2 regions of the Tumidithrix helvetica PCC 7403 genome follow, and region 1 is predicted to be linked to the other one. Evidence: riboswitches for the same ligand, from Rfam matches in the RefSeq annotation. Region 1 holds a riboswitch; the other holds the start of a gene.
What was found. A riboswitch is a leader RNA that binds a small molecule or an ion and turns the genes downstream of it on or off. The one in region 1 is predicted to bind cobalamin.
Positions count from the first base shown of each region.

Region 2: another riboswitch for cobalamin. It lies ahead of ACP2WE_RS07050 (DUF1636 domain-containing protein); the one in region 1 lies ahead of ACP2WE_RS19840 (HupE/UreJ family protein).

Region 1 is NZ_CBDDRA010000025.1:6,036-10,078, reverse strand. Features, by position in the region: gene ACP2WE_RS19850 (peptidylprolyl isomerase) at 1-542, shown strand, start outside; gene ACP2WE_RS19845 (PhoH family protein) at 553-1,500, shown strand; cobalamin riboswitch at 1,609-1,754, shown strand; gene ACP2WE_RS19840 (HupE/UreJ family protein) at 1,778-2,476, shown strand; gene ACP2WE_RS19835 (tetratricopeptide repeat protein) at 2,618-4,043, opposite strand, start outside.
Region 2 is NZ_CBDDRA010000005.1:228,215-232,257, forward strand. Features, by position in the region: gene secY (preprotein translocase subunit SecY) at 1-65, shown strand, start outside; gene ACP2WE_RS07040 (adenylate kinase) at 65-628, shown strand; gene infA (translation initiation factor IF-1) at 695-931, shown strand; gene ACP2WE_RS07050 (DUF1636 domain-containing protein) at 1,055-1,459, opposite strand; cobalamin riboswitch at 1,482-1,623, opposite strand; gene ACP2WE_RS07055 (anthranilate phosphoribosyltransferase family protein) at 1,676-2,728, opposite strand; gene ACP2WE_RS07060 (LysR family transcriptional regulator) at 2,858-3,847, opposite strand; gene ACP2WE_RS07065 (SDR family oxidoreductase) at 4,013-4,043, shown strand, end outside.

The DNA of each region.
Region 1 (4,043 bases):
AGAAAGGGAATTTCACGATGACCTTGGATGGCTTTAGTGCCCCTGTCAATGCAGGTCAATTTGTCGATTTGGTTCAACGGGGCTTTTACAACGGTTTAACCTTTAATCGGGCTGATGACAACTTCTTCTTGCAAGCTGGCGATCCTGCGGGTGAGGCAGATGGCTTTGTGGATTCCGCAACAGGTAAAGTTCGCACTGTGCCCCTAGAAATTCGCGTGGTGAATAAAAAAGATCCAGTCTACGAACATACCTTTGATGAACTCGGCATGGTTGGCACGTTACCCGTACTGCCGTTTTCTGCCTATGGCACCGTGGCAATGGCTCACCCTGGTACCGATCCTAATGGCGGTTCCTCGCAGTTTTTCCTGTATTTGTTTGAGTCCGATCTGACCCCTGCAGGTTTAAATTTGATCGACGGCAACTACACGGCTTTTGGATATGTCACCACAGGCGAAGAAGTTTTGCGTAAACTAAAGTTAGGAGACAAAATTCTTTCTGCTCGCGTTATTAGCGGGTTAGAAAACCTCGTTACCAGCAAGTAATTTATAACCCATGGGTGAATCCCAAACTTTCAGTCTACCTAGTCCCAGTAGTGCCATACGTTTGGCAGGGACTAGGGGAGAAAACCTTAAATTAATTGCCCTTGAGACAGGCACAAAATTGGTTCTGCGCGGACAAGATTTACTGATCGAGGGTACTGAACCGCAGATTTCCCTCTGTTTGCAAATTGTTCGCGCCCTCAAGCAACTCTGGTCGCAAGATCGAGCGATCGCTTCGGTCGATATTTTGGCAGCCAAACAAGCTGTGGAAGAACAACGGGCGGAATCATGGAGCGATCGACCAGCGATTACAAGGAACCATCGAGGTGGACAGATTCAGCCACGCACGCTCAAGCAGCAGCAATACGTGCAGGACATGGAAAACCACGATCTGATCTTTGGGATTGGTCCTGCGGGGACTGGCAAAACCTTTCTGGCAGCGGTGGCAGCCGTCAAGGCATTGCAAAATCAGGAGTTTGAGCGTCTGATTTTAACCCGTCCTGCCGTGGAGGCAGGCGAAAAGCTAGGCTTTTTACCTGGCGATCTGCAACAAAAAGTAGATCCTTATTTGCGCCCTCTCTATGACGCTTTGTACGAGTTGATGGATCCAGAAAAAATCCCCAGCTTGATCGAGCGTGGTGTGATTGAGGTTGCTCCACTCGCCTATATGCGAGGTCGCACGTTAAACAATGCCTTCATCATCGTGGATGAAGCACAAAACACCACGATCTCCCAGATGAAGATGGTGCTGACGCGTCTGGGATTTAACTCTCGCATGGTGGTGACAGGAGATGTCACCCAAATTGACTTGCCCCATCATCAAAAATCTGGGCTCAAAATGGCGCAAAAGATCTTAGAAGGGGTTGAGGGTATTGCCTTTAGTCACTTTACTAAGTCTGATGTTGTGCGCCATCCACTCGTGCAAAAAATTGTTGCTGCCTACGAGCTAGCCGAACACTAGCTTGCAAACTACTTCCGAGCCTTGTTTTTGGGGAAAAGTATTAAGCTGTCACAGTTGCCATAATAAGAATTGCGTAGGCAGGATTGGGCACTTTCAAGCGTGATATCTTTATTAGGCTATAAAATCGGTTCTGTCGGAATTTGACCGTCAGAGTTAACGGGGAAAGCTTGGTGTAAGTCCAACACTGTCCCGCAACTGTAATGAGATCGCAAAAATCTCTGAGTCAGGATGCCCGCCGACGATCTTGCTCATTCCTAATATCTGCGAGGCACAGAAAATGAATAAATTTAAAAATTCTCGGTTTCTTCCTTTTAATAAGGTTGTCTATAAGGCAGTCTGTTTAGCTGCATTGTTTGGTGTTTTGTTGTTGTCAGCCACACCAGCTTTTGCTCACCATGCCATGGATGGAAAAATGGCATCTAACTTCTTTGAAGGTTTTGTATCTGGTATAGCGCACCCCTTGATTGGACCCGACCATTTTGCATTTCTTGTGGCAGTTGGCTTGCTTGCTGCTATTAAGCGACAGGGACTGATGATTCCGATTTCGTTTGTATTATCTGCGATGCTTGGTACTGGGGCACATCTAGCAGGCATAAATCTTCCAGGAGTTGAGCTATTTGTTTCTGGATCGATCTTGCTATTCGGTATTTTGTTGATTGAGAAGGATAGATTTAATACTTTTGTCGTTGCAGGGCTTTCAGCGCTTGCTGGCATATTTCATGGTTATGCGTATGGCGAATCCATTTTTGGCGCAGAAACTACTCCTCTAATTGCTTATCTGATTGGATTTACAATTGTGCAACTGGTGGTGTCACTCCTTGCATTTTGGATTGGTAAGGCAACCATCCTCAAGCAAAAAGCCGAACAGCAATCCCCCATACAGTTGCGTTCTGCCGGTCTAGTGATTTCTGGTATTGGTCTAGCTTTCTTCGCTTCCCAAGTTATTGCCGTTCTATTTCCAATTTCCAAAATCTAATCAATTCATCTAACTGCTTTTTAGGCGGTTAGATCTCCAGCAACCATTGAAAATGGCGGAGAGTCTGGAAGGACAGTTGTAGTAACAATTCATGAATTGTCTCTACAACTGTCTTTCTTAGTTTGAGATGAATCTATTGCTTTAGGTGATGCCCTGCAAAGCCTGTAATGCTTGGCGGGTACGCTTTACCCACTCTGTATTATTGTCAGCCTCGTAGAGCCTCAGTGCCTCTTGATAAGAGCGAATGGCGCTACTAATATCGCCTTGCATTGTGTATAAAGCCCCTAAACCAAAATGTGCCCTAGCGTAACTGGGGTTCAGAGAAATCGCTTTGTTGTAAGCGTCTAAAGATTCTCGCATTTTGCCTTGATCGGCAAGGGCTAAACCAAGACTCGCGTAGTCAACCCATAACTCTTCTTTGCCATAGACGATCGCACGGGTAAAAGCCTCAACAGCACCAGCACTATCTCCTTGGGTGCGGAGTAAATTACCTAAATTACTGTAGGCAACGTTATTTCTAGGCTCGGCATCGATCGCTTTCCGAAACGCGGCGATCGCATCCACAGGTTTATTTTGATCGGATAAGGCACGACCGAGATTGTTGTAGGCAGCCGCATATCTAGGGCTGAGATTGATGGCTTGCTCGTAGGCAGCGATTGCCCCACTTAGATCGCCTTGACGGCGCAATGCTAAACCCAACCCGTTATAGTTGGCTGCAACTTTAGGGTTTAACTCAATACTGCGCCGAAACACCTCAACTGCCTCAGGTGCTTTTTCTTTTTTAAGCAAGGCAGTGCCTAACGCCGCATACACATCCGCATTTTTGTTGTCTTGCTCGATCGATCGCCTGTAGGAAAGAATGGCTTGATCGGTGTCGCCTTTGGCATCGTAGGCAATCCCAATGTTATAAAAAACATTGGGGAAGCGATTGTTAATTGCGATCGCGCGTTTATATGCCTCTATAGCGCCATCATAGTCTTTGTCTTCATACAGGGCGATACCTAGGGAAAAGTGAGCCGTTGCATACTGGGGTGCAAGCGTAATCGCCTGTCGAAATGCAGTAATTGCCCCCTTGCGATCGCCTTGACGGCGCAAAACAGAGCCCAAACCATTGTGGGCGAGTGCGTACTGTGGGTCTAAGCCTACAGCTTTCTGGAAAGCAGCGACAGCACCATCAAGATTATTGCGTTGTTCTTCAGCCAGACCGAGATTGTAGTAGGTCGAGGCTAAACTCGCATCTGGTTTGCTGAGACGAATGAATGCGTTGTAGGCATTAATCGCCCCCACCATATCGCCTCGTTTATATAGGGCAATGCCCAAACCGTAGTAGGCAGGTGTATAGTTTTTGTCGAGTTCGATCGCCCGTCGATGGGAAGCGATCGCCCCTTCAATGTCCCCTTGTTGCCGCAGCGTTACGCCCAAACCGTAATGGGCAGGAACAAAACCAGGATTTAGTGAAATTGCTTGTCGGTAAAGTGCGACTGCCTCAGTCAGTTTGTTTTGCTCTCTTAGGACATTTGCCTGCTCGACCAGCTTGATCGCAGCATTGGGATTCTGTTCGGGTTTC
Region 2 (4,043 bases), on a different contig from region 1:
AGACATCGAAGCAGATACAAACCTATGTGATTTCTCAACGCTACGAAGGTATGGTTAAGCAATAATGCCTAAGATCATTTTGATGGGGCCACCTGGTTCTGGTAAGGGTACTCAAGGCGAAATCTTATCTGCTCTATGGAATGTGCCTCGGATTGCACCTGGTGACATTTTCAGAGCAGAGATCAAACAGGGAAGCGAGTTAGGTCTAAAGGTCAAAGCTTTTAGCGACTCGGGTCGGCTTGTTCCTGATGAGGTGGTAATCGATGTCATGCGGACTCGTTTCAGTCAACCTGACACCCAATCAGGATGGATTTTAGATGGGTTTCCTCGCACTGTGCCACAGGCAGAGGCTCTTAACGATCTTTTGGCTGAACTCGATCAAAAATTTGATCGCGTGATTAATTTAGATGTGCCCGAGCCAGTACTAGTCGAGAGAATCCTTTTACGCGCTCAAGAGCAAAATAGGGCTGATGATACCGAAGAGGTGATTAAAAACCGCCTTGAAGAATATTATGCAAAGACAAGACCTCTGTTAGAATTTTACGGGACTCATGTTGTTCAAATTGATGGCATCCCATCTTTAGAGAATGTGACAGAGGCTATTCAACAGCAACTATCGATCGCTTAGCGATCGGGGACTTTCGTGAGAAAGACCCTAGTGATTTTTAAACCAAGTTTTTAACGGAGAGGTTATTTGTCCAAGCAAGATGCAATTGAAATGGAAGGTACAGTGACTGAGTCACTGCCTAATGCCATGTTCAGAGTCGATCTGGATAATGGGTTTAACGTACTCGCTCATATCTCTGGCAAGATTCGTCGCAACTATATCAAGATTTTGCCCGGCGATCGCGTCAAGGTAGAGCTGACTCCCTATGACTTGACTAAAGGACGCATTACTTATCGCCTGCGCAATCAGGGTGGCAAAAAGTAGCCAATCCTAAATCTTTAAATCTAGATATTTGAAGCACAAAAATGAATATTGCTGAAATGGCAAGTACTTTCAGATAGTTGATATCTTGTAAGCACTTGCCTTAGTTTTTGGTGTCAAAAAACTTTATCCAATTGCTGCTAACTCCTGCATCGGTGGAATTTTTGCAACAATCCCTTTTTTAAGCGGGGCAGGTCTCTCTGCCCAAGGTAGGTTGCCGTCTGTTTGCGCATTATATTTACTGGCACAGACTAAGATTGCTGATGCGGTGGTTGCGAGGGATGCGGCATCCACAGGGAGATCGCCAAATAAATAGGTGTATTTTCCTTCAGAAGCGATCGCGACAACACAGGGACGATTGCAAGCACTCATGCATTCAACAGACTGAATTAAGAAGCTTGACCTCAAACTCCAACTTTGATTGAGCTTTAGCAACTCGTCTAGTAGTAGCTGTCCGCCACTAGTACCAACCCGTTTGCCATCTTTCCAAGTACTGGCACAGGTCGTGCAAACAAATAATTTATGAACCATCTATACCTCGCAGATGTATTTTTTTTGTCGATCGCAATCGGCGGGCATCCTGACTTAGACAATTACTGCCTTTACAGTTGCGGGACAGTGTAGGACTTGCACCATACTTTCCCCGTTTCCTCTAGTAGCTGATCCCTACCAGAACCGACCCCCTATCTTATAGCATTTCAAACAAATTGAATTGGATTTACGGCAGATTGAATTTAGGCTTCGCGCTCAGCCAGCGGTGAAGGCGGCGATCGCTTCCTTAACATCCTTAAGTTTGCGCTCGGCGATGCCCGTATTGAGAATTTCTTTGGCGCGATCGAGCCCAGACTGTAGATCGGCAGAAATGCCAGATAACCAGAGATAAAATCCACCATTCCAAATCGCAGACTGCATATATTCCGAGGGCAAGCCCTTGAGCGTAGACAAAATCATCTGAGACATTTCTAGTGCCTCGGCAATTTCCACATCTTTACCCTGCAAGTTGTAGTCTCTGGCTGAAAGGGTCAAGCGCTCGAACGTACCGCCACGATGAATGCCCAAAATCGCGGTGCGATCGCGGGGTAAATCGACGCTTCCCTCTAAACCCTTAATCGTGGCAAATTCAGTCACGCCGCGCAGGGCAAATGCCTCGCGGATATTGGTTTCCGTGGGGGGATGTACAAACCCTGACACAGTTAGGGTTTTGCCTAGGTAGGGAACCCAAATTAGTTCTAGGGTGGCAAAGGGAGGTCTTTTTCCCACTTGATCTCTATAGGGCACAATGCCCTGCGCCAAGGGAAAATGCTTGGGCAGATAGACAAAGCCTAAATTCGTCGCGCTTAGAACCTGTCTCACCTGCGCTAAGGATAGCTGCTGCCAATTGACGCCCAAAGCCTGCCAGATATCGATTAAGGGTAAACCGTCTTTGGTGGGCATGCGATCGCCGCCATGCAAGATCGTGGGACAGCCTGCACTTGCCAAGATCAAACTAGCGATCGGACTGATGGGTGCAGTGCGCGATCTGCCATCATAGGGCGAACCCAGCACAAGTACGGTTTGTTCGGAATCAAGCGCTTCGACTCTGCCGCCGAGTTGGTCGTAGGCATCGAGCATGCCAGCTAACTCAACGCCAGTCGGTCGCTTAATGCGGTGGGCAATCATGAATGCGCCAATTTGAGCGGGTGTGGCTTCCTGCTCCAAAATCATTTTGGTAGCTAATTCTGCTTCTTGCCGGCTCAGGTCTTTGCCCGTGTGTCTTCCACTGCCAACCTTGCGAAGTAATTCACGAAAAACCTTACTCATTCCCTTTGCCGTGATGTTGGATTAAATTCGTAGGTCGATCTATAGTAATGAATCTACGGCTTACCAGTATGACATTACAAATGGTTCGTTGGCATTGAAGCGATCTCGTGGTTGAGTCTCCAGAAAAAGTTAGTGGGTCATTAATTGGGGATTCGCCGCCAATAATTGGTTGCTAAGGGTTGACATTTGGCTGGGGTGAAATCTTTGCTCGCTGAGGATGTGATTTTTTTGCTGGATTAACTCACAGGTCAACTTACGGAAATGATAGATCGGTGGAATTTGCAAGCGATCGCCCGTCGTTACCAAGACAATCTGACGCGTGAGCGTTGGTCCGACAATTTCGCGCACAGCTAACGAAGGATCGTTGCTCACATCTTTGAGAGCTGTGGCAGGTAAAAGCGCAATTAAGTCACCTTGTCTGATCACACCTCGAAAGGCATCCAGAGAATTAAGCTCTAGTACGGCATTGAGGTGCAGCCCCTGTCGGTTAAATTGCTCCTGGACGAGACGTTGCAAGCCGTAGCCATCCTTAAACACCACCTGATCGTGGCGATCAAGATCTTTCCAAGTTACTTGTTGGTGGCAGCTAAGAGGATGATCGGCAGCCATCAGGACTTGGATCGATTCCTCATAGAGCACATCGACCACCATCTCTGAGCTAGAGGTCAAAAAAGGATTATTCATCACCACAGCTAGATCGATCAGCCCGTCTTTGAGCACCTTGAGCGCGCGATCGCTGCCCAAGGTCGTTACCCGCAGTTGTACGTTGGGATAGGTTTTGGCAAAACTCTGTAAAACAGGGGGCAATTGATAGGCACATGCCGAGGGAATCGCCGCCACACAAAGTTCCGTTTGCTTTCCTGCTTGCAAGTCATTTAGTTCTTGCTCGACATTTTTCCATTCTTGGCAGATTTTACGCGCATGGGGCAGCAGCCGCTCACCCCCAATAGTTACCTTGGCACTGGCACCACGATGAAATAACTGGATACCTAAACTTGCCTCTAAAGCCTGAATTTGTCTGCTCACCGTAGACTGGTTGACATCACATTTTTGTGATGCCTGTTGAAAACTGCCTGTCTCAACCACAGCTAAAAATGCTTGTAATTGCTCCAACCGCATGGAAACTTAAGGAATATTTGGGTTATTAAGAAAGTAAGGTTTTTTGCCGAGTGGTTTAGTACGGAATGATACATTCCCTTTCCTTTTAGCTATGCCCTTAGCTGCATTCACGCATTCGCGATCGCTAGTATGCTTAGGGTGAGGATTTACGCAAAATGGCGACCTATGAAAACAGTTTTGATTACTGGGGCATCGA